2 regions of the Enterobacter hormaechei subsp. xiangfangensis genome follow, and region 2 is predicted to be linked to the other one. Evidence: predicted binding sites of a transcription regulator. Region 2 holds the regulator's gene; the other holds the start of a gene.

Region 1 (14,733 bases), 1.2 Mb from region 2:
CACCTGATGGCGCACTTCGGCTGCCAGCTGTGCTTCCAGGCTACGCGCGGCCAGTTCGCGCGCCTCATCTTGTTCGATGTGACGTAACAGGTATTTCACACGCGCAACGGAACGTCCGTTCATTGACAGGTGACGGAAACCGAGACCAATCAGGATCGCCACGCACATCGGATCGCCGGCCATTTCACCGCACAGGCGCAGGTCGATATTATGCTGCTCGGCTTCGCGGGCGATCATCGCCAGGGCACGAAGCATCGCCGGATGCAGGCTATCGTAGATGCTGGCAACACGCGTATTGTTGCGATCGACTGCCAGAATGTATTGCGTTAAGTCGTTGGTACCAACGGAGATAAAATCAACGCGGGTCGCCAGCTGCGGCAACATAAAGACCATCGAAGGCACTTCAAGCATCACGCCGATACGGGGTTTAGGGATCGCATAGCCGATCATCTCTTCCACTTCGCGCCCTGCACGTTCTATCAACCGCCGCGCTTCGTCGATCTCGTCAATACTGGTGACCATCGGCAGCAAAATGCTGAGATTCCCCGTGGCCGCGTTGGCACGCAGCATGGCACGAACCTGGATAAGGAAGATTTCCGGCTGATCGAGGGTTATGCGGATCCCACGCCAGCCGAGGCAGGGATTCTCTTCACTGATGGGCATATAGGGCAGTTGCTTATCCGCGCCGACGTCCAGGGTGCGCAACGTGACGGGTTTGTCATTAAACATCTGCAACATGCCCTGATACTGCGCCACCTGCTCCTCTTCTGACGGGAAGCCGCTTTGCAGCATAAACGGTATTTCAGTGCGGTAGAGGCCGATGCCATCGATGCGGCTGCCGAGCTTCTCTTCATGCTCGGGGCTTAAGCCAGCGTTGAGCATCACCTTCACCCGCTCACCGCTCTTGAGCTGCGCGGGCAGGTTGACGTCATCTTCCGCCAGCTTGCTTAATTCATTCTCTTCGCTGATAAGACGCTGGTACTCCTGAAGGAGAACCGGTTCAGGATCCACCAGCAACTCACCACGATATCCGTCCACCACCAGCGTACGGCGATGCAGTACGGAGGGCTGAATATCCGCCCCCATCACGGTCGGAATACCGAGCGCGCGCACCATAATGGCGGCATGGGAGTTAGCAGCGCCATCGCGCACCACCACGCCCGCCAGCCTGTCCTGCGGTAATTCAGCCAGCGTCGTCGCTGAGAGTTCATCGGCCACCAGCACAAACCGGTTCGGCCAGGCGTTCGCCCCCTGAATAGTATCATCGAGGTGGAACAGCAGACGTTGCCCAAGCGCGCGTAAATCGCCGGCGCGCTCTTTCAGATAACCGTCAGTCAGCACCGCAAACTGCTCAGCAAATTTTTCAATGACCTTTTTAACCGCCCATTCTGCCACCGACCCTTTATCGACCTCGGCAAATAACTCACGACGCAAACGCGCATCGGAAAGCAGGTGTGAGTAGAGATCGAAAATAGCCGCCGTCTCTTTTTGCGCGCCAGCGGCAAAGCGTTTGCTGTAGCGACGAAACTCATTCGCCGCCTCTTCCAGCGCAGCGGTAAGCCGTTCGCGCTCAAGCGCTTCATCCAGCGTCGAGGCTTCGTAGACCTGCTCCATCAGCGGGAGCGTGGCATCCATCCAGCCTTCGGCAATCGCGACGCCCGGCGAGGCCGGAAGCGCGCGGATGCGGGTATGACGATACTGCCCAAAAAGGGCTGCCAGCTGAGACTGGGAGAGGATAGCAGCCATCTGCGTTGCCAGCGTGACGAGGAAAGACTCCTCGCTTTCGTCGTACTGCCGCAACTCTCGTTGCTGGACAACAAGCACGCCAAGCAGTTGGCGGCGCTGAATAATAGGCACGCCAAGGAAAGCGCGGAACCGCTCCTCTTTGACGGAAGGGATATATTTGAAGCTGGGGTGTTTTTGCGCATCGGCAAGGTTGATTGGCTCCGCCAGTCGCCCGACCAGGCCAACAATACCTTCATCAAACGCGAGCGTGACGGTGCGTCCCCGTGGTTTTTTTAAACCGCGGGTTGCCATCAGGTAGTAGCAACGTCGGTCATGATCGGCCAGGTAGACCGAACAGACCTCGGTTTCCATCGCAAGACAGATGTCCGTCACCAGAATATTCAGCGCCTCGTTGAGGCGAGGCGCACTGGCAACCTTTTCAACTATTTCTCGCAAGCGGGTGAGCATGATTTGCGTAGCTTAACCTCTTTTACGTCGCCAGGCAGGTGCGCTCTGTGGCTTCGGAGGCGTCTCCTGAAGCTGCATCACGACACTTGCGAACTCTTTCATCACCCTACGATATACATCGCGCTTAAATGACACGACCTGACGAACCGGATACCAGTAGCTTACCCAGCGCCAGCCATCAAACTCTGGCGTGCTGCTGGTTTGCATATTGATATCTGAATCGTTGCCCACCAACTGCAAAAGAAACCACTTCTGTTTCTGGCCGATACAAACCGGCTTTGTGTCCCAACGCACCAAACGTTTCGGTAACTTGTAACGCAACCAGTTGCGGGTCGAAGCCAGAATACGAACATCTTTTCGGCTTAAACCAACCTCTTCAAACAGCTCCCGGTACATCGCTTGTTCTGGGGACTCTCCAGGATTGATCCCGCCTTGCGGGAACTGCCAGGAGTGCTGACCATATCGCCGGGCCCACATCACCTGGCCCTGACGATTACAAATTACTATTCCTACGTTTGGGCGGTAGCCATCGTCATCAATCACCGGACTACCCCAAACTAAATCTGATATATGAATGATTGTTTCACACTACAGGGAGGCGGTAAACCACTCTCTTACAGGCCTGCAACCTAATAACATTTGAATAACTCACAATTTAGTGAGGAGTTATAAACAGATGCGGGCGACAGAGACCATTTTTATTCACCTTTTCTGTGGATATAGTTGTGAAGAAGTGCGGAATTACCGATGAACAACCTTTTAACCCGACGAAACGCCACTTTACCCTGCCAAAAATAAATCATTTAAATTCATAATATTATATTGGAATTAAGGGTGCCAGAGGCGATTAACGTGACGATCGTCACATCAAAGATCCTCCTGCTGATGAAAGATCGAACAGCGTCGGTTTTATCCACAGATTGTGCCAATAAGTTAGGCACAATTTGTGTGAAAATTCGATTTTCATCGCACGTCAAGGCTGTAAATTGAAACAGTAGTGGCAGTTATTCCCAGTTATCCCATTTTTCTGTGGATAACATGGTGTAAGATCCTGTTTATTGTCAGTGACCAGAATTGCACAACCTGTTTTTTAGCCGCGGCGCGACGGGCTATAGTCTAAAAAAGATGAAATAAATCATACGCATGGGATATTCACTCAGAAAAAGGTAAACTCTGTCCACAAGGGATAAAATATCAGCTCATTTTTTAATCAAAAGGTTGTTAGTATGCATTCTCTCGCCCCACTGCTCTCCCCTCCCGTCAGTGAAGCCCAGTTGCTCCAGCAGGCGCAACGTCTGGCAGGCTATTCACTGGGCGAGCTGGCCGTGATGGCGGGGTTGACGATACCCAACGATCTAAAGCGTGATAAGGGCTGGATCGGCGTGTTGCTGGAACGCTGGCTGGGCGCAAGCGCGGGCAGTAAACCCGAGCAAGATTTTGCGGCGCTGGGGGTGGAACTGAAGACGATCCCCATCGATAGCCAGGGGCGGCCGCTGGAAACCACCTTTGTCTGCGTTGCGCCGCTCACGGGTAACAGCGGAGTGACCTGGGAAACCAGCCACGTCAGGCATAAGCTGAAGCGGGTGTTGTGGGTACCCGTTGAGGGCGACAGGCAGATCCCGCTGGCAGAGCGTCGCGTTGGCGCCCCGCTGCTCTGGAGTCCGAATGATGAAGAGGAGAGACTGCTTTCCCAGGACTGGGAAGAGCTGATGGACATGATTGTGCTGGGACAGGTTGAGCGGATCACCGCCCGGCATGGCGAAGTGCTGCAACTTCGTCCTAAAGCCGCCAATAGCAAAGCGCTCACTGAAGCGGTAGGCGCACAGGGCGAACCGATCCTGACGCTGCCGCGCGGTTTCTATCTTAAAAAGAATTTCACCGGGGCACTGCTGGCACGCCACTTCCTGTTGAAAACATAGTTTTTTACTAATTTTGCGCTCCGGCTAACATAATCTCCTCCTTTTTAAGATTTCCCCCCTTTCACCTGTCGTAATATCAGGTTATTACTACACTATGATTTGATACGAGCCAGGTGAGGATGAGAACGATGAAAAAATGGGCAGTAATTATCTCAGCAGTCGGTTTAGCGTTTGCGGTATCGGGTTGTAGCAGCGACTATGTCATGTCAACGAAAGATGGTCGTATGATCCTGACCGATGGCAAACCCGAAGTCGACGACGATACCGGTCTGGTGAGTTACCGCGATCGCGAAGGCAATCAAATGCAGATTAATCGCGACGAAGTCTCCCAGATCATCGAGCGTTAAACAGATAAAGGTCAGTAGCTTGCTGGCCTTTTTGATTTTTTCCTTCCCCTTTTGCCTTCCCTCTGCCATGTTTATATTCCTTTGTCGGGAGGCTCCTGACGCAGTCTGTATGTCTAAAAAAGGAAACCGGCTATGCATTATCATCGTATCCCCCACAGCGCTCTGGAGATCAGCCAACTGGGGTTGGGCACCATGACATTTGGTGAACAAAACAGCGAAGCCGATGCCCATGCACAACTCGATTACGCCGTCAGCCAGGGCATTAACCTGATTGACGTGGCGGAGATGTACCCCGTTCCTCCCCGCCCGGAAACACAAGGTCTTACTGAAACGTATGTCGGCAACTGGCTGGCGAAACGCGGCAATCGCGAAAAGCTGGTCATCGCCTCCAAAGTCAGCGGACCTTCCCGTAATAACGATGCCGGGATCCGCCCTAATCAGATCCTCGATCGCAAGAATATCCGTGCGGCGCTGGATGCAAGCCTCAAGCGCCTGCAAACCGACTATCTCGATCTTTATCAGGTGCACTGGCCGCAGCGTCCGACGAACTGCTTCGGTAAGCTTGGCTACACCTGGAACGAAAGTGCTCCGGCCGTTACCCTGCTGGAAACGCTGGAAGCGCTCACGGAGTGCCAGCGGGCGGGTAAGATCCGCTACATCGGCGTTTCCAACGAGACGGCGTTTGGCGTGATGCGCTATCTGCATCTGGCCGATAAACACGATCTGCCGCGCATCGTGACCATTCAGAACCCGTACAGCCTGCTGAACCGCAGTTATGAAGTGGGTCTGGCGGAGGTGACGCAGTACGAAGAGGTGGAGCTGCTCGCCTACTCCTGTCTGGGCTTCGGTACCCTGACGGGCAAATACCTGAACGGCGCGAAACCGGCTGGCGCGCGTAACACGCTTTTCAGCCGCTTCACCCGCTATAGCGGCGAGCAGACGCAAAAAGCCGTTGCGGCCTACGTGGATATCGCGAAACGCCACGGACTCGATCCGGCGCAGATGGCGCTGGCCTTCGTGCGTCGTCAGCCATTTGTGGCGAGTACCCTGCTCGGCGCAACGACGATGGATCAGTTGAAAACCAATATTGAGAGTTTCAATCTGAACCTGAGTGAAGAGGTATTAGCGGAGATAGAAGCGGTGCATCAGGTTTATACCTACCCGGCACCGTAATAAAAGCAAAACGGCAACGCACGTTGCCGTTTTTAGGGTTTTCACCCTCTCTCTGTGGGAGAGGGCCGGGGTGAGGGCATCAGGCAGCACAATTCAACGACGACGCTGCCAGACCCACAGCCCGCTAATCGCCAGCGCGAACAGCGCGCCGAATCCTACCCCGATTGCCACGACCGGCGCACCTGCTTTTACCGCCAGCGAGTAAATCCCCAGCATCAGCAACATCGCCATGTTTTCACCAAGGTTTTGCACCGCAATGGCGTTACCCGCCCCAACGGTCTGCTTGCCGCGCTCCTGCAACAGCGCGTTTAGCGGCACCACAAAGAAACCGCCTAACATGCCGATCAGCAACAGCAGGGCATAGGCAGGCAATAGGGCATGTTGCAGGGAGAAGAACAGAACGCCGACGCCAATCAGGATCCCCGCAGGCATGCAGCGCGCGACGGTTTCCAGCGTCACCAGTTTTGCCGCAGCCCCGGCCCCGACAACAATCCCGACGGCGACCATGGCATTCAGGTAAGTCGGCGTGGCGTTGTCAGTAATGCCCAGCGCCACCGGCACCCATAGCACCAGCAGGAAACGCAGCGTAACGCCGGCCCCCCAGAACATGCTGGTGCCCATCAGCGAGAAGCGTGTTTCACCGTTACGCCACAGTACGCGGCAGGCGTTGAAGAAGCTGCCGGTCATGGGCCCGAAGCGCCAGGATTGCCCCGGACGCGCCACGGCCAGTTTGGGGATAAACAGGTTGGCGATCACCGCGCCACCGTACATCAGGGCGCAGATGCCAAGCGCGGCGAGCACATGCCAGTCTGCCAGTACGCCACCCGCCACCGAACCCAGCAGAATAGCCGCAATGGTGGAGGACTCCATCAGGCCGTTGGCCTTCACCAGCTTATCACCGGTGGTGAGCTCACCCAGAATGCCGTACTTCGCCGGGGAGTAGGCTGCCGCACCAATGCCCACCAGCGTGTAGCCGACGAAAGGATTGATACCAAAGCAGATACTTGCCGCGCCCAGAAGCTTAAGGCTGTTGGCAAACATCATGACCCGACCTTTCGGGAAGCTGTCCGCCACCTGGCCGACAAACGGCGCAAATACGATGTAAGCACCCACAAACACCATCTGTAGGATCGGCTGGCTCCAGTCGGGATAAAACTCAGCTTTCAGCAACGCCAGCGTGGCAAACAGCAACGCGTTATCGCCGAACGCGGAAAGAAACTGGGCGGCGATAACCGCCATCATGCCTTTCGACCAGATTGAAGTGTTAGTGTGCACTGACTCACGCATTTTGCTGTTCCGCCTCTTCAACCATGCCCTTCAGGGTCACGAAATCGGGTTTACCGCTGCCCAGCACCGGTAACTGTTTGAGGTAACGAATATCGCGGGGGACCGCCAGCTCGGGGATACCGTGTTCGCGTGCATACCTGAGCAGCGCGTCACGCTTCAGTTCACCGTCTGTTGTGAAGAGCACCAGCGCCTCGCCTTTACTGGCATCACTTTTCACCACGGTCGCATGCATTTTCTCTGCTGAGACTGCGGTCGCCAGCGTCTCGACCATTTCAAGAGAGACCATTTCCCCGGCGATTTTGGCGAAGCGTTTTGCGCGTCCCTGGATCTGCACGAAGCCCTGATCGTCGAAGCGCACGATATCGCCCGTGTCGTACCAGCCCGTTTCAACCTCGCCATTGACGTTCTCAGCCGTCGGCGCCTCAAGCACCCCCGGGTTTTCCACACGCAAATAGCCGTTCATGACGTTCGGCCCTTTCAGCTGAAGACGTCCGCCGTCTTCAATACCCGGCACCGCCAGCAGACGCGCGTCCAGCCCCGGCAGAATGCGGCCAACCGTTCCGGGTTTTGCCGCCATCGGAACGTTGATGGAGACCACCGGCGCGCACTCCGTCACGCCATAGCCTTCCAGAATGCGCAGGCCAAACTTGTCCTGCCAGATTTGGCGCGTGCTGTCCTGGAGTTTTTCCGCCCCCGCCACCACGTAGCGCACGCGGAAGAAATCATACGGGTTGGCGAAGCGCGCGTAGTTTCCGAGGAAGGTGGACGTCCCGAACAGCACCGTGCAGTTACGGTCATAAACCAGTTCCGGCACAATGCGGTAGTGCAGCGGGCTTGGGTAGAGGAACACCTCGGCACCGGTCAGCAGCGGCGTAAAGAGCCCCACGGTCAGACCAAATGAGTGGAACAGCGGCAGCGCCGACATAAAGCGATCGTTGGCGGTAAAGTCAGCAATGGTTTTAATCTGTTCGACGTTCGCCAGAATGCTTTTGTGACTGTGAACCACACCTTTCGGGTTGCCTTCAGAGCCGGAGGTAAAGAGGATAATGGCATCATCCTCCGGCTGCTGCTTAACCTGCGCCAGACGCGGCAATAGCAGGTGCGCGAAAATCCACAGCTTGTCGGCGGTCGTGACGTCTGCTTTCAGATCTTCCAGGAACACCCAGCGCACCTGCGTCAGCTGTTCCGGCAGGTGCCACAGCTTGCCTTTATCCAGGAACTGGCGGGAGGTAAAGACGGTGTTGATTTGCGCCGCGGTAATCGCGCTGGAGAGCCCTTTCACGCCCGCCGTGTAGTTCATCATCGCCGGAATGCGGCCCCGGGAGACGGCACCAAAGATCACCGCCGCGCTGATACCCGCGTTTGGCAGCATCAGGCCGATCTTTTCACCCTGTTTGCTGTATTTTTCCAGGATACGCCCGACAAACAGCGTTTTGGTCAACAGCTTACGGTAGGTATCCGGCGTAAAGTTGATGTCTTCGATGCAGTTTTTCTTCGCACCGTAGCGATACTGGGCTGACAGCAACGATTCATACAGCGTTTCGCGCGGGCGAACGGCCATGCGCGCTTCCATCATAATCTGGTGCAGCATTTCCCCGGCGATTTTACGGCGGTCGCGCGCACGCGGCGCCTCGGGCATCGGCAGTGACGTCGGCGGTAATATATGCAGCGTAATTTTCGGGAACAGACGCTGCTTCACCAGCCCTTTCAGACGGCTGAAAAAGGTCAGCTCAGCCCCGTCGATGCGTAGCGGCACGACGGTGGCCTGAGACTTCGCCGCGACAAAACCGGCCCCATCGTAAATTTTCATCAGGGAGCCCGTCACTGAAATCCGCCCTTCCGGGAAGATAACCACCGGACGCCCCTGCCCAATCAGACGCACCAGATGTTTAATCATCATCGGTTTGGTTGGATCGAGCGGGACAAAATCAATCAGCGGTTTGAGCCAGCGCATGTACCATTTTTCACTGATGGAGCTGTACACCGCGAAGACGGGCCGCACGGGCAAAAACAGCGCCAGCAATACGCCATCAAGAAAAGAGACGTGATTCGGTGTGATAAGAACACGCTCGCCATAGAGTGCCTGCGTATCGCCAGTCACGCGGATGCGAAACAGGACACGAAACAGTGTGCGGAAGGACCCAAAAAGCATTTCAACTCCCTTTGCCAGCCAGTGTGAAAGGTATAAATGGTGGCAGATTACACGAGAAGTAGTGAGGGAGCGATAGCAAAAACAGAGGCGAAAAAAAACCTGCGCATCCGCGCAGGTTGGTGCAAGAGAAGAGTACGAAAACGTACCAGGAATTCTCACCAATCAATACCTCTGGGATCTTGATTGTGGCCTCCGGCGACAGGCTTCGCCAGCGGGAAAACGCAAGGGAATGAGCCGAAGTGCAACCAGGTGTGAATATTCTCTTTTGCTGTTACAGGTTGAACTTACAGGCAAAAAAAAAACCTGCGTAAAACGCAGGTTGGTGTAAATCGTGTTAATCAACCGAAGTTGATTCCACCTATCAATACCTCTGGGATCTCGACTCTAGCAATTCATAACGCATCGTTGCTAACGGACAATCGCAACAGCCTGAGGCAAAGTGTAACTAAAGATTCAGATTACCATTATTCAGACATGACTGGCCGTGTAACGATTACACCGCGAGGGATGTTCTGCTTCACGTTTGCAGAGGACGCTCACCCGCTCCCCTTGAATGCGCGCCGCTTTTCCGCAACACTAGTTAGTGTGTAAACGCTTACCCCTATAAGAAGGTATTGAATGGCGACAATTAAGGATGTGGCTCGTCTGGCCGGTGTTTCCGTCGCGACCGTCTCCCGCGTAATCAACAACTCCCCTAAAGCGAGTGATGCATCGCGCCAGGCCGTGCAGGACGCCATGGAAAACCTGAATTATCACCCTAACGCCAACGCGCGCGCCCTTGCCCAGCAGTCGACAGAAACCATCGGGCTGGTGGTCGGGGATGTATCCGATCCGTTTTTCGGTGCGATGGTCAAAGCCGTAGAACAAGTCTCTTATCACACCGGAAATTTCCTGCTGATTGGTAATGGCTACCACAATGAACAGAAAGAGCGCCAGGCCATTGAGCAGCTGATCCGTCATCGCTGTGCGGCACTGGTGGTCCATGCCAAAATGATCCCCGACGCCGAGCTGATCCATCTGATGAAACAGATGCCGGGGATGGTGATTATCAACCGTATTATTCCCGGTTTTGAAACCCGCTGCGTGGCGCTCGACGACCGTTACGGCGCATGGCTCGCAACCCGTCACCTAATCCAGCAGGGCCATACCCGAATTGGTTATCTGTGCTCCAACCACCCAATTTCCGATGCGGAAGATCGCCTTCAGGGCTATTACGACGCGCTGCGCGAAGCCGGTCTGCCCTGCAACGATCGCCTTGTGGCGTACGGAGAACCGGATGAGAGTGGCGGCGAGCAGGCGATGACCGAGCTGCTGGGACGCGGGCGGAATTTCACCGCCGTGGCCAGCTATAACGACTCCATGGCCGCCGGCGCAATGGGCGTGCTGAATGATAACGGGATCGACGTCCCGGCAGAAATTTCGCTGATTGGCTTTGATGATGTGCTGGTGTCGCGCTACGTGCGCCCTCGCCTGACAACCGTGCGCTACCCGATTGTAACCATGGCAACGCAGGCGGCAGAACTGGCGTTAGCGCTGGCCGAGCATCGCCCGCCGCCGGAAATTACTCACCTGTTCAGCCCAACCTTAGTGCGCCGTCACTCGGTGGTATCGCCCGCGGAAGCCGTGAGCGAACAGCGATAGAGATGGACGGTTTTATCCGGGTATTCCAGCGCATCGCCGATGTAGTGCCAGCCGTAACGTTCGTAGAAGTCGCGACAGGCAGACCAGAGATGAAGCTCGTGATACCCGGCGCGTCGCGCGTAGCCGATAACATGCTGCTGAAGTTTTCCCGCCAGCCCGTTTCCCCGGGCGGCTTCATCGACATACAGCGCAGCCAGCCAGGGGTGGAGATCCTGTCGGGAAATTAAATCGCAACGCCACAGCCCAACGGTGCCCAGCAGCTGGTCATCCTCAACGGCAATAAAGGTGAGCGGTAACTCGCCCGGCGTCAGGCTGTGCTCGACAATGCTCTGGAAAAAGGCACGCGGCATACCTTCACCAAACGCGTACCAGATCCAGTCGATCACCTGCTGTGTAAACTGCGGCGCAGCGTGAAGCGGCAGTATATTCACACCAGCTTCCCCTGGAAAAGAGGGACCGATTCGAAAAGGTAGCCGTCGAAATCGGGTGCGTCTTCGTCTGACAGCTCAAGCAGGCTCTTTTTGACGTTTTCAAGATGCTGGAACATCGCCTGCCACGCCCCCATCACGTCGCGGCGGCGGAGCGCAGCGAGAATGGTTTGCCTGTCGCCGAGCCATTTCAGCCGCCATGCGCGGCTGGCGATGTGGCCGTTGAATTGCTGCCACAGTGGGCTGCTGTCCATGTGATGCCAGACGCTTTCAACGGTCGCCAGCAGCATCTGGTTTTGTGTGGCCCCCGCCAGTACCAGGTGGAACATTTTGTTGTTGTCCTGGCTGCGATCGTCGGCGGCAATCGCCCGTTGCTCCTGCTCGATGATGCGGCGCAGGTTGTCGATATCCGCCCGCGTCGCCATTTTTGCGGCAAAGGCGGCAATGTTGCTTTCAAGCAGCTGACGCGCCTGGAGAATTTCAAACGGCCCCACGTCACTGTTCAGAAAACGCTCTTCCTCGTTTTCATGCTCCTCCGGAATGCGCATCACGTACACGCCAGACCCCTGGCGAATATCCACCGTCCCCTGAAGCTCAAGCATCAGCAGCGCCTCGCGCACGATAGTGCGGCTCACGCCATACGTCTCGGCGATGTTGCGCTCCGGCGGCAGACGCGATCCCACGGGATAATGCCCCTGGATAATCTGCGCCCGTAAATCCTCGCCAATCTCCTGGTACTGTTTTTTTTCCGGCAGGATGACAGCCTTATCCACGTTTTCACCTGTGTTTTTCAGTTAATGCGCGAGCCGGACGTCCTCCCGGCCAGTTTGTGCGCTATTTTACCAGAAGGCTTACTTCCATTCATCGTCTACCCTGAGCGTCAGCACACGCTCATCGCGCAGCTGGCGGAACCAGGACGCTGATTTCTTTGCCCGCCGTGCGCGTTGATTTTCAAGGTCGATCTCAATCAGCCCGTAGCGGTTTTTAAACGCGTTCATCGGCGAGACGTTGTCGGTGAAGGCCCACAGCATATAACCGTGACAGTTTGCCCCCGCCTCCCGCGCCAGCAGCGTGTAGTAGAGATGTTCGCTGATAAACGCGATGCGGTACGTGTCATCGATAATGCCGTCGCGATTGCGAAACTGCGCTTCGTTCTCCACACCCATCCCGCTTTCCGCTACAAACCAGTCAATGTTGCGATAGTCGTTTTTAATCCGCATCGCCATGTCGTAAATAATGCGCGGGAAGATCTCCCAGCCGCGGGAGGTGTTCATCCTCCGCCCCGGCAGCTCGAACGGCTCGTAGTAATACGCCGGGTGGAACGGCGTCTCCGGGTGCCAGGCGCGGGACGGGGCTTTGACGCGATGCGGGTAATAGAGGTTAATGCCCAGCTCGTCGACGGTGTTGTCGGCAATCAGCGCCAGCTCGTCAGCCGTGTAGTCCCACTGCACCTGATGCTGCGCCAGCAGGGTAAAGAGCGCCTGCGGATAGCGCCCGTGCACCAGTGGGTCGAGAAAGACGCGGTTGTAGAACAGATCGTACATCTCTGCCGCTCGCACGTCATGCGGTGCGCGCGAGCGTGGATAGGTCACTTCCGGGTTAAGAATACAACCCACTGAGCCGTCATACCCTTTCTCGCGAAACAGCTTCACCACTTTCGCCGTCGCCAGCACTTTATGGTGGTTCCACTGCATCCAGGTGCTGGTGTTCTGCTCATAGGGCCAGCGCAGTGCGTCAAGGTAGACGCGCGTCTGGACCACAATCGGCTCGTTGAAGGTAAACCAGCGGGTGACTTTGCCGTGAAAGCGCTCAAACACTTTTTCCGCATAGCGAACGAACAGCTCGACGACGTGCTTCGACGCCCAGCCGCCGTAGGTTTCCAGCAGCACGCCCGGCAATTCGTAGTGTTCCAGGCAGATCATCGGCTCAATGCCCTGACGGTGCATTTCATCGAACAGCGCGTCGTAATAGGCGGCGTACTCTTCATCTACGGTGGCGTTTTCATAGTCGGTCAAAAAGCGCGACCAGTTGATCGAGGTGCGATAGTGCGTCAGGCCCGCCTGCTTCATCAGCGCCACGTCTTCACGGAAGCGATTAATAAAGTCGGTTGCCACCGCCGGGCCATAGCCGTTGTGCCAGACGTGACGATCGTTCTTGTACCAGAGATCGATCCACGAATCCTGCCCTGGCTTTTTGCCGCTCCAGCCCTCGGTCTGCCAGGCCGATGCCGCCGCGCCCAGCATAAAATCCTGCGGTATAGTTATCTGTTTTATGCTCATCCGGTCCTCATGCGTTATCGGTGGCTTGTTGCAGCGCGGCCTGCTCTGCGCGGCGTGAGGCAATTTTCACAAACGGCAGATAGATAATCACCGCGGTCACGATGCAGATAAACTGGGTGATCACCGCCCCCATGGAGCCCGCGGTTGACAGCCAGGCGTTGATCAGCGGCGGCGTGGTCCAGGGCACCATCACCACGGCTTTCCCGGCAAATCCGGTCACGGTGGCAAAGTAGCCAATCGAGCCCGTCACCAGCGGCGTGATGATGAACGGGATAGCCAGGATCGGGTTGAGCATGATTGGCATCCCGAAGATCACCGGCTCGTTGATATTAAAAATACCCGGGCCGATGGAGAGCTTAGCGATCTCCTTCATCTCTTTACGTTTGGTGGCAATCATGACGGCGATCAGCAGGCCGATGGTCAGGCCGGAGCCGCCGATGCTCATATAGACGTCCCAGAACGGCATGGTGATGATGTTTGGCACCTCTTTGCCCTGCTCGAACGCGCTCATGTTAACGGTGATTGCCCCCAGCAACAGCGGCTCGCGGATCGGCTTGATCATCTGGTTGCCGTGAATACCAATCACCCAGAACAGCTGGGCGACAAACATCAGCAGCAGGATCCCCGGCAGGCTTTGCACCACGCGCTCCAGCGGCTGTTGCACCACCTGGTAAACCGCGTCGTAGAGATACATGCCGGTAATCTGATGAAACACGAAGCCAAAGGTGGCGATGGCGGTGGTGGTGATAATGGCCGGGATCAGCGCAGAGAACGACGCAGCGACGTTCGGCGGCACCGTGTCCGGCATCCTGATTTTCAGCCCCCTGCGGTTTTCCAGCCAGCAGTAAATCTCCACTGACAGGATGGCGATAAACATGCCGAGGAACAGGCTGCGGGTATCAGAGAACTGGCGCAGCAGCACGTCTTTCACCACGTGCATCTCGCCGTCCACCAGCATTTCCACCGTGGTTGGCGTCACGCAGATAAAGCAGATCACCGCCAGCAGGCCGGGGAACAGGGACTTAATGCCGTTAATACGCCCCAGCTCAATGCCGATTAAAAACACCGCACCGATGTTGAGAAAGTTAAGCGTGGCATAGTTGAGCGCGCTGGTGATCGGCTTTAACGCCGCAAGAAACGACAGCGACTGAAAGCTCGCCAGGCCGTTTTTCGGATCCAGCACCATATTGGAGATCAGTACCGAGAACGCCCCCACAATGATGACCGGCATTAAGGTAATAAACGCAGACTTGATCGCCTGGATATAGCGATAGCTGTTGAAGGTGGTGGCAAAACTGCCCAGAGCGTCGATCA
Region 2 (14,733 bases):
CCTCAGCTGCGGTCGCAGAGCCTGCTCTCTCATCCTCCCGCCTCCTCCCCCATAAAAAAGCCGGGGGGTGGAGGATTCACGAAAGTAATGGAACACGCATAGTGAACTTATCTTGAATGTTTCTGTCGGTGACAGGTTGTAACGAAGGGAGAAGGGCATGGCGAGCGTACAGCTGCGTAATGTAACGAAAGCCTGGGGCGACGTAGTGGTGTCAAAAGACATCAATCTGGACATCCACGAAGGTGAATTTGTGGTGTTCGTGGGTCCATCAGGCTGTGGTAAATCGACTCTGCTGCGTATGATTGCCGGTCTTGAAACCATCACCAGTGGCGATTTATTTATTGGTGATACCCGAATGAACGACATCCCGCCAGCTGAACGCGGCGTGGGCATGGTGTTCCAGTCTTATGCGCTTTATCCGCATCTTTCCGTTGCCGAGAACATGTCCTTTGGCCTGAAGCTGGCCGGCGCGAAAAAAGAGACCATTAACCAGCGCGTCACCCAGGTGGCGGAAGTGCTTCAGCTGGCACATCTGCTGGAGCGTAAACCGAAGGCGCTCTCCGGTGGTCAGCGTCAGCGTGTGGCGATCGGCCGTACGCTGGTGGCCGAGCCGCGCGTGTTCCTGCTCGATGAACCTCTCTCTAACCTGGATGCCGCCCTGCGCGTCCAGATGCGTATCGAAATCTCCCGTCTGCACAAACGCCTTGGACGCACGATGATTTACGTCACCCACGATCAGGTCGAAGCGATGACGCTGGCCGACAAAATCGTGGTGCTGGATGCCGGTCGCGTGGCGCAGGTGGGCAAACCGCTGGAGCTGTATCACTACCCGGCAGACCGCTTTGTTGCGGGCTTTATTGGCTCGCCAAAGATGAACTTCCTGCCCGTAAAAGTGACCGCGACGGCAATCGAACAGGTACAGGTGGAGCTGCCAAACCGTCAGCAAGTCTGGCTGCCGGTCGACAGCGCCAACGTACAGGTGGGGGCCAATATGTCCCTCGGTATCCGTCCTGAGCATCTACTGCCAAGCCACATTGCGGATGTGACGCTGGAAGGTGAAGTTCAGGTCGTCGAACAGCTTGGTCACGAAACACAGATTCATATCCAGATCCCCGCCATCCGTCAGAACCTGGTCTACCGCCAGAATGACGTGGTGTTGGTAGAAGAGGGTGCCACATTCGCTATCGGTTTGCCGCCAGAGCGTTGCCATCTGTTCCGTGAGGATGGCACTGCATGTCGTCGGTTGCACAAAGAGCCAGGCGTTTAAGCATTCCAATTACAAAGAAAAGCAATGATCTCAGGAGATAGAATAATGATTACTCTGCGCAAAGTCCCTCTGGCTGTCGCCATTGCGGCAGGCATCCTGTCTGCCCAGGCGGGCGCCGTAGACTTTAAAGGTTATGCTCGTTCCGGCATTGGCTGGACCGGAAGTGGCGGTGAACAACAATGTTTCCAGGCAACAGGCGCACAAAGTAAATACCGTCTCGGTAACGAATGTGAAACCTACGCCGAACTGAAACTGGGCCAGGAAGTGTGGAAAGAAGGCGACAAGAGCTTCTATTTCGACACCAACGTAGCGTACTCCGTTTCTCAACAGAATGACTGGGAATCCACCAGCCCGGCCTTCCGTGAAGCTAACGTGCAGGGTAAAAACCTGATTGAATGGCTGCCAGGCTCTACCATCTGGGCCGGTAAGCGCTTCTATCAGCGTCATGACGTACACATGATCGACTTCTACTACTGGGATATCTCTGGTCCTGGTGCCGGTATTGAAAACATCGATCTGGGCTTTGGCAAACTCTCTCTGGCAGCGACCCGTTCTTCTGAGTCCGGCGGTTCTGCAACCTTCGCCGAGCGTGATGCGAACGGCGACCGTATTTATGACAACGTGGTACCAAACGATGTCTTCGACGTCCGTTTAGCCGGTCTGGAAACCAACCCGGGCGGTACGCTGGAGCTGGGCGTTGACTACGGTCATACCAACATTCCTGACGACTACTATCTGCAACCTGGCGCCTCTAAAGATGGCTGGCTGTTCACCGCTGAACACACCCAGAGCATGATGAAAGGATTCAACAAGTTCGTACTGCAATACGGTACGGATTCCATGACCTCTAACGGTAAAGGTATTCCACAGGGCGGCAGCATCGATAACGACGGCTCTATGTGGCGCGTGCTGGACCACGGTGCAATCACCCTGGCAGACCGTTGGGACCTGATGTACGTCGGTATGTACCAGAACATCGATCGTGACAACAACAACGGTACCGAGTGGTGGACCGTGGGTGTTCGTCCAATGTTCAAATGGACGCCGATCATGAGCACCTTGCTGGAAGTGGGCTACGACAACGTTAAGTCTCAGAAAACTGACGACAAAAACAGCCAGTACAAAATCACCCTGGCACAGCAATGGCAGGCAGGCGACAGCATCTGGTCCCGTCCGGCTATCCGTGTCTTCGCAACCTACGCGAAGTGGGATGAGAAATGGGGCTATGCAAACAACGACTCAGGTGCAGGTTACACCTCTGGCGTAGCGTATAGCGACACCTCCGCGAAAACCTTCAGCCGTGGCGACAACGATGAGTGGACCTTCGGCGCCCAGATGGAAATCTGGTGGTAATTCGTCGAGCCTGACGTAATGACCTGAAAAGAGGGGCGTAAGCCCCTCTCTCCTTAGGGTGCTGCGCGCTATTGCCTGGCCACCGCAGTGCTCACGCTATCAGAGGTAATAACAATGAAAATGAAGAAAAGTCTCATCGCGCTGTGCCTCTCTGCGGGGCTGTTGGCCTGTGCGCCTGCGCTCACCTATGCAGATGTGAATTTTGTTCCTCAAAATACCAGTGCTGCGCCAGCTATTCCGGCTGCGGCTCTTCAGCAACTGGTGTGGACGCCAGTTGATCAGTCGAAAACTCAAACCACGCAGCTTGCCGCTGGCGGTCAGTCGCTGAACGTGCCGGGTATCAGCGGTCCGGTTGCGGCTTTCAGCGTGCCGGCGAATATCGGCGAGCTGACCCTGACGTTAACCAGTGAAGTCAATAAACAGACCAGCGTCTTCGCGCCTAACGTGCTGATCCTCGATCAGAGCATGACGCCATCCGCATTCTTCCCAAGCGACTATTTCAGCTATCAGGAGCCTGGCGTCATGAGTGCCGATCGGCTGGAAGGCGTTATGCGCCTGACGCCAGCCCTGGGTCAGCAGAAGATTTATGTCCTGGTGTTCACGACTGAAAAAGATCTGCAACAGACAACGAAGCTGGTTGATCCGGCGAAAGCCTACGCAAAAGGCACCGGTAACGCTGTCCCGGATATCCCGGATCCGCATGCTCGCCATACTACCGACGGCCTGATCAAGCTGAAAGTCTCCACCAACAGCGCCTCCAGCGTACTCGTAGGCCCGCTGTTTGGCTCATCTGGCCCGGGGCCGGTAACGGTGGGTAATACTGCCGCGCCTGTGTATGCCGCGCCAGCCGCAACACCGGCCGCGGCTCCGGCCCCGGCGAAAAAAGCCGAGCCGGTGCTTAACGATACTGAAACGTACTTTAACAACGCCATCAAGCAGGCAGTTAAAAACGGCGATGTCGATAAAGCGCTGAAACTGCTTGATGAAGCCGAGCGTTTAGGTTCAACCACTGCCCGTTCCACCTTTATCAGCAGTGTAAAAGGCAAGGGGTAACCGTCTCCCCACAGTGCTGATTTTGTTAGTCGTTTGGTGCGCCTTCACGGGCGCACTTTTTTTGGCTAAGTTGCACCATTGTTGCGATAGTGATCGTTAAATTCTGTTTGTCCGTCCTCATTTTGCCAATCTGCGATACAATGCTTTTACGTTATGTATCGGAGAGTCTGGCATGTCACACCCCGCGCTCACGCAGCTGCGTGCGCTACGCTATTTCGACCACATCCCTGCGCTTGACCCGGAACAGCTGGACTGGCTGCTGCTGGAAGATTCCATGACAAAACGTTTTGAGCAACAGGGTAAAACGGTCACGGTGACGATGATTCAGGAAGGGTTTGTCTCGCCTGCGGAGATTGCCAGCGAGCTGCCGCTGCTGCCGCAGGAAGAACGCTACTGGCTGCGTGAAATTTTACTCTGTGCAGATGGCGAGCCGTGGCTTGCCGGGCGGACGGTGGTTCCTGAGTCTACACTTTCCGGGCCGGAGCTGGCATTGCAACGCCTCGGCAAAACGCCCCTGGGGCGCTATCTGTTCACCTCGTCTGAACTGACCCGTGATTTTATTGAAATTGGTTGCGATGCCGATTTGTGGGGGCGCCGTTCCCGCCTTCGTTTGAGTGGCAAGCCGTTAATACTGACGGAACTCTTTTTGCCTGCATCGCCGTTGTACTAAGAGGGAGAGAAAATGGAGTGGAGTCTGACGCAGAATAAGCTGCTGGCCTATCACCGCCTGATGCGTACTGATAAACCCATTGGCGCGCTGCTGCTGCTGTGGCCGACCTTATGGGCGCTGTGGGTTGCCACGCCGGGCGTGCCGCCGCTGTGGATCCTGGCGGTATTTGTGGCGGGCGTCTGGCTGATGCGCGCTGCGGGCTGTGTGGTCAACGACTATGCTGACCGGAAATTTGATGGACATGTTAAGCGCACCGCGAATCGTCCTCTGCCGAGCGGTCAGGTGACCGGGAAAGAGGCGCGCATTCTGTTTGTGGTGCTGGTGCTTCTCTCTTTCATGCTGGTGTTAACCCTTAACACCATGACCATTCTACTGTCCGTTGCGGCTCTGGCGCTGGCCTGGGTTTACCCGTTCATGAAGCGATACACCCATCTGCCGCAGGTGGTATTGGGTGCGGCATTTGGCTGGTCGATTCCCATGGCGTTTGCCGCGGTCAGCGAGTCCGTTCCGCTCAGCTGCTGGCTGATGTTCCTGGCGAATATTCTCTGGGCCGTTGCGTACGATACCCAATACGCGATGGTCGATCGCGATGACGATCTCAAGATTGGCATCAAATCGACGGCGATCCTGTTTGGTCGTCACGACAAGCTGATCATCGGCATATTACAGGTGGCGGTGCTGGCGCTGATGGTGGCGATTGGTCGCCTGAACGGGCTGAACTGGGAGTTTTACTGGTCCGTACTGGTGGCGGGGCTGCTGTTTGCGTATCAGCAGAAGCTGATCGCGAAGCGCGAGCGTGAAGCCTGCTTTAAAGCGTTTCTGAATAATAACTACGTCGGGCTGGTGCTGTTTCTGGGCCTGGCGATGAGTTACTGGTCATAAAAAAGCCGGGTGGCGGCTTCGCCTTACCCGGCCTACGATTTAGCGGAACATGTAGGCCGGGTAAGCGTTAGCGTCACCCGGCTTTAGCATCATTCGCCCTGCGTCGAACTCTCAATCGTTAAACGCACATCCGCGGTAATCAGCTCTGCCAGCATCTGGTAAACCTTCATCGTCTCTTCCGGCTCGGCATCGCCCGTATCGCTAATGTACCCTTCGTCGCGCAGCGTCAGCACCAGGGAGCTGAATACCGCTTTGTCGAAGAATTCCGGGGCGTTAATGCCATGCAGAACGGAGAGGCGCTGGGCCAGCGTCCGGCTCTCTTTTTCCAGCGTACCGCGGTTGATGGACGGATTTGCACTCAGCAACCAGAAGGTAATGGCGTAGCGCTGCAACGTCTCACGCGCACCGGAAGCCAGGAGCTGCAAGGTACGTGAACGTGACGGATTGATATGCAGTTCATCATCACTGATGGTAATCAGCCCCTGACGATGCATCTCTGCCGTCATTTTATCGAGCTCTGCCGCCAGTTCATCCTTACTCCAGCGCAGGAACAGCTCCGCTTTCAGCATCGGGTAGATGGCCTGAATATGGCGCAGCAGCTCCTGACGCGAAATACGGCGGTGCTGGGTAATAATGGCCGCCATCAGCGACGGCAGCATCAGCATGTGCGTGATGTTATTACGGTAGTAGGTCATCAGCACGGCCTGCTCGCGCGGCAGAATGATGATGTCACCAATCGTATCTTTCTCGACTTCGAACTTGTTCATCTGCAACGCGTGATCGATCAGCTCGCTGGCGGTGGCAGACGGCACGGTCGAATCCACGGAATACGGCACGTTGCGCATGATATCCAGGTAGCAGTCAATCTGCTCGGTCAGCTGTTCGCGGGTCAGTGAACGCTGGCGAGAGGCCAGAAGCGCAGTACAACACAGGTTCATGGCGTTTGCCGCACCAGCATTGTTGATGCGTACCATCAGCTCGGATGCAATGCCGTTGACCGTTGGCGTCAGCCAGGCCGGACGTACCGCTTCGATAGGATCGATAGACTCGCGCCACTCCGGAACATGATGGTTCAGATATGTCATCAGCGGCAGGGGCTCGCCAAAGTTCACGTATCCCTGGCCGAGGTTGCGCAATTTACTCAGCCCACGCAGCATCTGCGGCAGACTCTCTTTCTCTTTAGTCGCACCGCGCAGCTCTTTCGCGTAGGTGCCCACTTCCATCACGTGTTCATAACCGATGTAAATCGGCACCAGCGTGATAGGACGGGTACCGCCACGCAGCATGGCCTGAATGGTCATCGACAGCGTGCCGGTCTTTGGATCGAGCAGACGACCGGTACGCGAGCGACCGCCTTCAACAAAGTACTCCACAGAATAACCGCGGCTGAACAGCTCGCCCAGATACTCCCTGAAGACGGTGGAGTAAAGCTTGTTACCTTTAAAGGTACGACGAATGAAGAACGCACCCAGACGGCGGAAAATCGGGCCTGCTGGCCAGAAGTTCAGGTTGATACCGGCAGCAATATGCGGTGGCACCAACCCCTGGTGATAGAGCACGTAAGAGAGCAACAAGTAGTCCATGTGGCTGCGGTGGCAGGGCACATAGACAATCTCGTGGCCGTCGTGCGCTAACTGACGCACGCGTTCGGCGTTGTGGACGTTAATCCCCTGATAGAGGCGGTTCCACGTGAAGCCGAGGATACGGTCAGAGAGGCGAATCATCTCGTAGGAGAAGTTCGCGGCGATCTCTTCCATCAGCGCGATTGCGTTCTGCTGCGCTTTCTCGTGCGAAATTTTCTTGCTGCGCGCTTCGTCTTCTACGGCACGGGCAATCGCTTTGGAAGCCAGCAGCTTGTTGAACAGATCCTGACGTGCCGGGAGACGTGGTCCAACGGCCGCCAGACGCTGACGTGCAAAGTGCATACGCGCAACGCGCGCCAGCTTTTGCGCAATGATTTTGTCAGTGCCGTGTTCATCCGCCATGCGGCGCAGTGAAACGGAAGGTGAGAAGCGGACAAAACTGTCGCGTCCCAGCCAGGAGACGGCGAAAAACTTCTGAATGCCGTTGAGCATACGCAGCGGCGGGTTCTCTTCCCCTTTTTCGCGCCCCGGACGACGGCCAAACATCACCGACACCGGCACCATCTGCACGTCCAGATCGGGGTTGCTGCGGTGCAGATCGAGGTAATCATGGAACAGCTTAATGGACTCTTCTTTCGGCGTGTAATAGGTGAACACGCGCGGCCCGCCATGGATGAACACGTAGCGTGGCAGCAGCGTACCGTCGACTTCCAGCGGTTCAAGTGGGTCAGGTAAATCGTGCGCCAGACATTGAGCGCGAAGCGTCAGCAGGTCTGCCTTCGAGTTATAAGGCAAAACGTACATAATAGGGCGCGACGTATCGAGCCCTAATTCCAGCGCAGGTTCTGCTGGGATAGACTTACTTTTTACCAGGACGCTTAATGGTAAATTAAGTAATTTGTAGTAAATTCGTGGCCAGCCGGACATAAACGATGTAAAGCCTCTGGTTAATAATGCAATTGCGGCGCAAGGATAACAGAAAGCGCGCAAAATTTCTGTTGTTACCCGTCATACTTCAGGTTGCAGCAAAACGCGCTGCGGCTTTAGTTACAGACGCTATTTATCATAAAAGGTTCTTTTAATGGCCAATAATACCACTGGGTTAACTCGAATCATTAAAGCTGCCGGTTATTCATGGAAAGGTTTCCGCGCTGCATGGGTTAATGAAGCCGCTTTCCGCCAGGAGGCGGTTGCTGCAATCGTTGCCGTTGTCATCGCCTGCTTCCTTGATGTTGATGCTATCACCCGCGTACTGCTCATCGGATCTGTCTTTCTGGTGATGATAGTGGAAATTCTTAATAGCGCTATTGAGGCCGTTGTTGACCGAATCGGGTCGGAATTCCATGAATTGTCTGGCCGGGCGAAAGACATGGGTTCCGCTGCCGTACTGCTGGCGATTATCACTGCGGCGATCACCTGGGTCACGCTGCTTTGGTCGCATTTCCGATGAGCCTCGAGGAATAATTAAGTCCCTGGTTTTTTGTGCAGTTTTTGGTTCCAAAATCGCCTTTGACTGTATATACTCACAGCATAACTGTATATACACCCAGGGGGCGGTATGAAAGCGTTAACGACCAGGCAGCAAGAGGTGTTTGATCTCATTCGGGATCATATCGGCCAGACGGGTATGCCACCCACGCGTGCAGAAATTGCGCAGCGTCTGGGCTTCCGTTCTCCTAATGCTGCCGAAGAGCACCTTAAAGCGCTGGCGCGTAAGGGCGTGATTGAGATTGTTTCCGGCGCCTCACGCGGTATTCGTCTGCTGGTGGAAGAAGAGAGCGGTATTCCGCTGGTGGGTCGCGTAGCGGCAGGTGAACCTCTGCTGGCGCAGCAGCACATCGAAGGGCACTATCAGGTTGATCCAGGCATGTTCAAGCCGAGCGCCGATTTCCTGCTGCGCGTTAGCGGAATGTCCATGAAAGATATCGGTATTCTGGATGGCGATCTGCTGGCGGTACACAAAACGCAGGACGTGCGTAACGGGCAAGTCGTGGTGGCGCGCATTGATGATGAAGTGACGGTTAAGCGCCTGAAGAAACAAGGCAATACCGTGCAGCTTCTGCCTGAAAACAATGAATTCTCCCCGATTGTGGTGGATCTCCGCGAGCAGAGCTTCTCTATTGAAGGACTGGCGGTCGGCGTTATCCGCAACGGTGAATGGCTGTAATCTCTTCCTGACAGGCTGTAGTTCCTCTACAGCCTGGCCTGTTTTCTGATTCCGGTAATTTCCATGGCATTGCTAACTTCTGCCGATAAGGCGTTGTGGCGTCTTGCGCTACCGATGATTTTTTCCAATATTACCGTTCCTCTGCTTGGGCTGGTGGATACGGCGGTTATCGGGCATCTCGATTCGCCGATTTATCTCGGCGGCGTCGCGATCGGCGCAACGGCGACCAGCTTTCTCTTTATGCTGCTGCTTTTTCTGCGCATGAGTACGACGGGCCTGACGGCCCAGGCGTATGGTGCAAAAGATCCCCTGCGTCTGGCGCGTGCGCTGGTTCAGCCGCTCATTCTGGCGTTCGGTGCTGGCGCGTTAATCGTTCTGTTGCGTACGCCGCTGATTGATTTTGCGCTCCATATTGTGGGCGGCAGCGATGCCGTACTGGAACAGGCCCGGCGGTTCCTCGAAATTCGCTGGCTCAGCGCGCCCGCTTCACTGGCAAACCTGGTCCTGCTGGGCTGGCTGTTGGGCGTGCAGTACGCCCGCGCGCCGGTGATCCTGCTGGTGGTAGGCAACCTGCTTAACATTATGCTCGATCTGTGGCTGGTGATGGGGCTGCACATGAACGTCCGGGGCGCGGCGCTGGCCACGGCGATTGCCGAGTACGGTACGCTGCTAATTGGTTTGGGAATGGTCTGGCGCGTACTGGCGATGCGCGGTATCACCCTGGATCTGCTGAAATCGGCCTGGCGCGGCAACATTCGTAAGCTGCTGGCGCTTAATCGCGACATCATGCTCCGTTCGCTCCTGCTGCAACTCTGCTTTGGCGCCTTAACCGTTTTTGGTGCGCGTCTTGGGCCTGAAATCGTCGCAGTCAACGCAGTGCTCATGACGTTACTGACCTTTACCGCTTACGCGCTGGATGGTTTTGCTTACGCCGTCGAGGCGCATTCAGGGCAGGCCTATGGCGCGCGTGAAAGCGGCCAGTTACGTGAGGTCTGGCGTGCTGCCTGTCGTCAGGCGGGCCTGGTGGCGCTGGCCTTTGCTCTGGTATACGCCTGTTTTGGTGAGCATATTGTCGCGCTACTCACCTCGTTGCCCGCGCTACGTGAGCTGGCCGATCGCTACATCCTCTGGCAGGTAGTATTACCGGTGGTGGGTGTGTGGTGCTATTTGCTGGACGGCATGTTTATTGGTGCGACGCGAGGGGCGGAGATGCGCAACAGCATGGCCGTCGCGGCGGCGGGGTTTGGCCTGACGCTGCTGACCCTGCCGTATCTCGGCAATCATGGTCTGTGGCTGGCGCTGGCGGTGTTTCTCTCACTGCGTGGCCTTTCGCTGGCCGTTATCTGGCATCGTCACTGGCGAAACAATACCTGGTTTCCAGCCCCGCACGATATATCGTAACGGTTAAAGATTCCGAATATAAAAACAACTACCGAATCCTTAACTACAATAATAATCACGTCCAGCAGAAAAGAACGTAGCGGGCGATACTCATAGACGCTTAACACGAGGACACGATTATGAATAAAGACGAAATCGGCGGCAACTGGAAGCAATTCAAAGGTAAAGCGAAAGAACAGTGGGGTAAGCTGACAGATGACGATATGACCGTCATTGAAGGTAAGCGCGATCAGCTGGTAGGTAAAATCCAGGAGCGCTACGGTTACGAAAAAGATCAGGCGGAAAACGAAGTCAAAGACTGGGAAACCCGTAACGACTACCGCTGGTAACCGGTACTATCCCCAAGGGCGGCCCTGAGCCGCCTTTTTCTTTGGCTTTAACGCGGCTTTTTCTTCACCAGGATAGAGTGATCGTGCTGACAGTCATCCTGATGACGGCATGACTCCACCTCCACGCAGGCAGAACATAAGCCGTGGGCTTCAATCACATTATGGCGCAGCGCAAAGCCCATTCTGGCTGCCAGCGTATGCATAATATCTTCCACACCTTCCGCACACTCTTCCTTCACCACACCACAGCGATCGCAGATAAACATGGCGGACGTGTGAGTTGGCTGGTCAAAAAGATGGCACAGCACATAGCTGTTTGTTGATTCCACTTTATGCACAAACCCTTGCTCCAGCAGAAAATCCAGCGCCCGATAAACGGTCGGCGGTTTTGCCTGCGGCTCGCTTTCACGCAGCAGATCGAGCAGATCGTAGGCGCTGATGGCGCCCTGTTGCAGGCTCATCAGACGCAGTACCTCAAGGCGCTGCGGGGTCAGGCGCACATTGCGTTGCGCGCACAGCTTTTCAGCTTGCGCTAACAGCTCTTTTGTGGACTTGTCCATCGGGCACCTCGGATGTGGTAAGGGGTGAAAACTCTCACTTTATCATGTTCTGCTAAAAACACCGAGATCCGCCAGGCTGTGCTATACCTGACGCATCGCAAATCAAGAGATCGCAAAATGAAAAGACCTGACTGTATTCGGCACTGGCGGGACGTGGAAGGCGCTGATGACGCAACGTATCCTGACAGCAACGAACGTTTTTCTATTGGCGCGCCGCTGGCCCGCAAACTGGGTCTCGGCCGCATTGGTATTCACCATGAACGGCTGCCGCCCGGACGCCGCACATCTTATCCGCATGCGGAAAGCGACGAAGAGGAGTTTGTTTACGTTCTGGAGGGTTACCCTGAGGCCTGGATCAATGGCTATTTATGGAAGCTCGAACCCGGAGACAGCGTGGGATTTCCAGCCGGGACGGGCGTGTGTCACACCTTTATCAACAATACCGATGAAGAGGTGCGCTTACTGGTGGTGGGTGAGGCCAATAAAAAACATAACCGTATCTACTATCCGCTCAATCCGGTGTATGCCGCGACGCGCGAAGACCGCTGGGTCGACCATCCGCCTCAGTTTTTTGGGCCGCACGATGGAAAACCTGGGCGAAAATAATTTCCTCTTCTATAAATATTGATGGTCGTCACATATTACAACAGGCCGGGATGGAATTTAACTTAAGGAAATAGCGGGTCTTTTTGCACTTATTCACAGCAATAGTTCGTTCCTGTTTGGGTGATAACAGACAGGGTTAACTAATAACAAACTATTTACGAGCACACTGTGAAAAAACATTTTAAATTTTCGATGGTTAGCATCGCTGTCTCCTTTTTTATGGCAAATCAGGCGGGAGCAGCCAATACCTGGACGGAAGCGCGTAGCGACGCAATGGGCGGAACGGGTGTCGCGGCAGGGAGCTATGGCAGCGGGGCGTTAATCAACCCCGCGTTGCTGGCAAAATCTAAGCCCGAGGATGATGTGACGGTTATTTTGCCGTCCGTTGGCGTGCAGGTGACCGATGAAGACAATCTTCAGGACGAGATTGATACCATTAACGACAAAATCAATCATTACAAGGATGTGGTTGATAGTCTGACCCCCATTGAAGTTATCACCAATCCATTAGGTTCGATCAATCAGTTCCAGGGCGCAGCGAAAGATCTCGCTGATGAACTGGACTACCTGAAAGGCAAGACCGCACACGCCACCGCAGGGGCGGGGATTGCCGTCAGTATCCCTAACGATGTTCTTTCCGTGGCCTTTATGGCAAAAGGCTATGCCCATGGCCGGGTCAGCTCTTCAATCGATCAGCAGGACATTGATTATCTGCGCGGTATACAACGAAGCGATGCGGTGGCTGCCGGTGTGGCGCTGGATGCCGCGCTAAACGGTACCGATCAGATCACCAAAAACCTTAACTCTACGGCGTCTGGTCGGGCGGCGATTGTGTCCGACTACGGTATTGCGGTGGCCCGTCAGTTCGATCTTGGCGGCGTTCCGGTTTCCGTTGGCGTCACGCCGAAGTTGCAAAAAACCTGGCTCTATAACTACACCACCTCAATCTACGATTACGACAGTAATAAGTGGAACGACAGCCGCTACCGTACCGACGACACTGGCTTCAACGTCGATGCCGGTATTGCGGCTGATTTTGGTGAAAACTGGACGGTCGGTGTGAGCGGACAAAACCTGATGTCGCGCGATATCGATACCAAAGATATCCACATTCGCAACGGACGCACGGGAGAGGTAGTGAGTTATAAAGACACCTATCAGATCCGTCCGCTGGTCACTGCCGGGGCCGCCTGGCATAACGATCTGGTCACGCTTACCGCAGACGGCGATCTGACCGAAACCAAGGGCTTTAAAAGCGAAGACACCTCCCAGTACGTTGGCGTCGGTGCCGAAGTCACGCCGCTGAGCTGGCTGGCAGTACGCGCCGGTTATCGTGCGGATATGAAAGGGAACGACAGCAACGTCTTTACCGGCGGTGTCGGTTTCGCGCCGTTCAACGCCGTCCACGTTGACCTGATGGGGCTTTATGGCGAAGACGAGACCTGGGGCGCAGGGGCACAGTTGAGCATGACGTTCTAAAGTCCACCGGAGGCGCTGCGCCTCCGGCTTTTCTTTATGCTATAGTAGCGCCCCTTTTCCACCAGATGCTTAAAACTTCGCCATGTCGTCAGAATTCCAGACCGCTTTCCCTGCACACCGTTTCTCCATTGCGCCAATGCTCGACTGGACGGACAGACACTGCCGCTATTTCCTGCGCCAGCTCTCCCGCCATACGCTGCTGTACACCGAAATGGTCACTACCGGCGCAATTATTCATGGCAAGGGCGATTATCTGGCGTACAGCGAAGAGGAGCATCCGGTTGCGCTGCAACTGGGTGGCAGCGATCCGGCTGCGCTGGCGCAGTGCGCGAAGCTGGCTGAAGAACGCGGCTATGACGAGATTAACCTCAACGTCGGTTGCCCGTCCGACCGTGTGCAAAACGGTATGTTCGGCGCGTGTCTGATGGGTAATGCACACCTGGTGGCGGACTGCATCAAAGCGATGCGCGACGTCGTCTCTATCCCGGTCACGGTCAAAACCCGTATCGGCATAGACGACCAGGACAGCTATGAGTTTCTGTGTGATTTCATCAACACCGTATCAGGGAAGGGTGAATGCGAGATGTTTATCATCCACGCCCGTAAAGCCTGGCTCTCTGGCCTCAGCCCGAAAGAAAACCGCGAGATCCCGCCGCTGGACTACCCGCGCGTGTACCAGCTGAAACGCGACTTCCCACACCTGACCATGTCGATCAATGGCGGTATTAAGTCGCTGGACGAGGCCAAAGCGCACCTCGAACATATGGATGGCGTGATGGTCGGACGCGAGGCGTATCAGAATCCGGGCATTCTGGCGACGGTTGACCGGGAAATCTTTGGCGTTGAGGGTGCTGACACCGATCCCGTGGCCGTAGTGCGCGCCATGTATCCGTACATTGAGCGCGAGCTGAGTCATGGTACGTATCTGGGCCACATTACCCGCCATATGCTTGGCCTGTTCCAGGGCATTCCTGGTGCGCGCCAGTGGCGTCGTTATCTCAGCGAGAACGCGCATAAAGCCGGTGCGGATATTGAGGTACTGGAACACGCGCTGCGTCTGGTTGCGGATAAACGTTAAATTTCGCTAAAAGATGGTCAAATACGCCACGCCCTGCAACACATTGCGGGGCGTTTTGCTTTCAGAACAACAACTTATTTTTGGCATGATTCTTGTAACGATCGCAGCATCATTCGGGAACTCGTGGGAGAGCACCATGCTTGAACTACTTTTTGTGATTGGTTTCTTTATCATGCTGATGGTCACGGGCGTGTCGCTGCTCGGTATCCTGGCCGCGCTCGTTGTGGCCACGGTGGTGATGTTTGTCGGCGGTTTATTTGCCCTGACGATTAAACTCTTGCCGTGGTTACTTCTGGCGATTGCGG

What was found. Region 2 encodes LexA, which represses DNA repair genes until DNA is damaged. Its sites were predicted from a motif close to TNCTGTATGTACATACAGNA; they were not measured.
Region 1: the regulator LexA is predicted to act here: its motif matches at 3,171-3,190, upstream of mutH (DNA mismatch repair endonuclease MutH).

What each region holds. Positions count from the first base shown of each region.
Region 1 covers NZ_CP017183.1:3,734,114-3,748,846, forward strand. Annotated here, with positions in the region: gene ptsP (phosphoenolpyruvate--protein phosphotransferase) at 1-2,193, opposite strand, end outside; gene rppH (RNA pyrophosphohydrolase) at 2,206-2,736, opposite strand; gene mutH (DNA mismatch repair endonuclease MutH) at 3,420-4,112, shown strand; gene BFV63_RS17795 (YgdI/YgdR family lipoprotein) at 4,241-4,459, shown strand; gene BFV63_RS17800 (NADP(H)-dependent aldo-keto reductase) at 4,592-5,632, shown strand; gene lplT (lysophospholipid transporter LplT) at 5,726-6,919, opposite strand; gene aas (bifunctional acyl-ACP--phospholipid O-acyltransferase/long-chain-fatty-acid--ACP ligase) at 6,912-9,071, opposite strand; gene galR (HTH-type transcriptional regulator GalR) at 9,690-10,712, shown strand; gene BFV63_RS17820 (GNAT family N-acetyltransferase) at 10,667-11,143, opposite strand; gene BFV63_RS17825 (GntR family transcriptional regulator) at 11,140-11,913, opposite strand; gene BFV63_RS17830 (glycoside hydrolase family 1 protein) at 11,992-13,419, opposite strand; gene BFV63_RS17835 (PTS sugar transporter subunit IIC) at 13,427-14,733, opposite strand, start outside.
Region 2 covers NZ_CP017183.1:307,485-322,217, forward strand. Annotated here, with positions in the region: gene malK (maltose/maltodextrin ABC transporter ATP-binding protein MalK) at 158-1,267, shown strand; gene BFV63_RS01485 (maltoporin) at 1,310-2,620, shown strand; gene malM (maltose operon protein MalM) at 2,735-3,673, shown strand; gene ubiC (chorismate lyase) at 3,846-4,343, shown strand; gene ubiA (4-hydroxybenzoate octaprenyltransferase) at 4,356-5,225, shown strand; gene plsB (glycerol-3-phosphate 1-O-acyltransferase PlsB) at 5,315-7,735, opposite strand; gene BFV63_RS01510 (diacylglycerol kinase) at 7,890-8,258, shown strand; gene lexA (transcriptional repressor LexA) at 8,367-8,975, shown strand; gene dinF (MATE family efflux transporter DinF) at 9,039-10,376, shown strand; gene BFV63_RS01525 (CsbD family protein) at 10,496-10,705, shown strand; gene zur (zinc uptake transcriptional repressor Zur) at 10,753-11,265, opposite strand; gene BFV63_RS01535 (cupin domain-containing protein) at 11,383-11,871, shown strand; gene BFV63_RS01540 (conjugal transfer protein TraF) at 12,064-13,350, shown strand; gene dusA (tRNA dihydrouridine(20/20a) synthase DusA) at 13,433-14,428, shown strand; gene pspG (envelope stress response protein PspG) at 14,565-14,733, shown strand, end outside.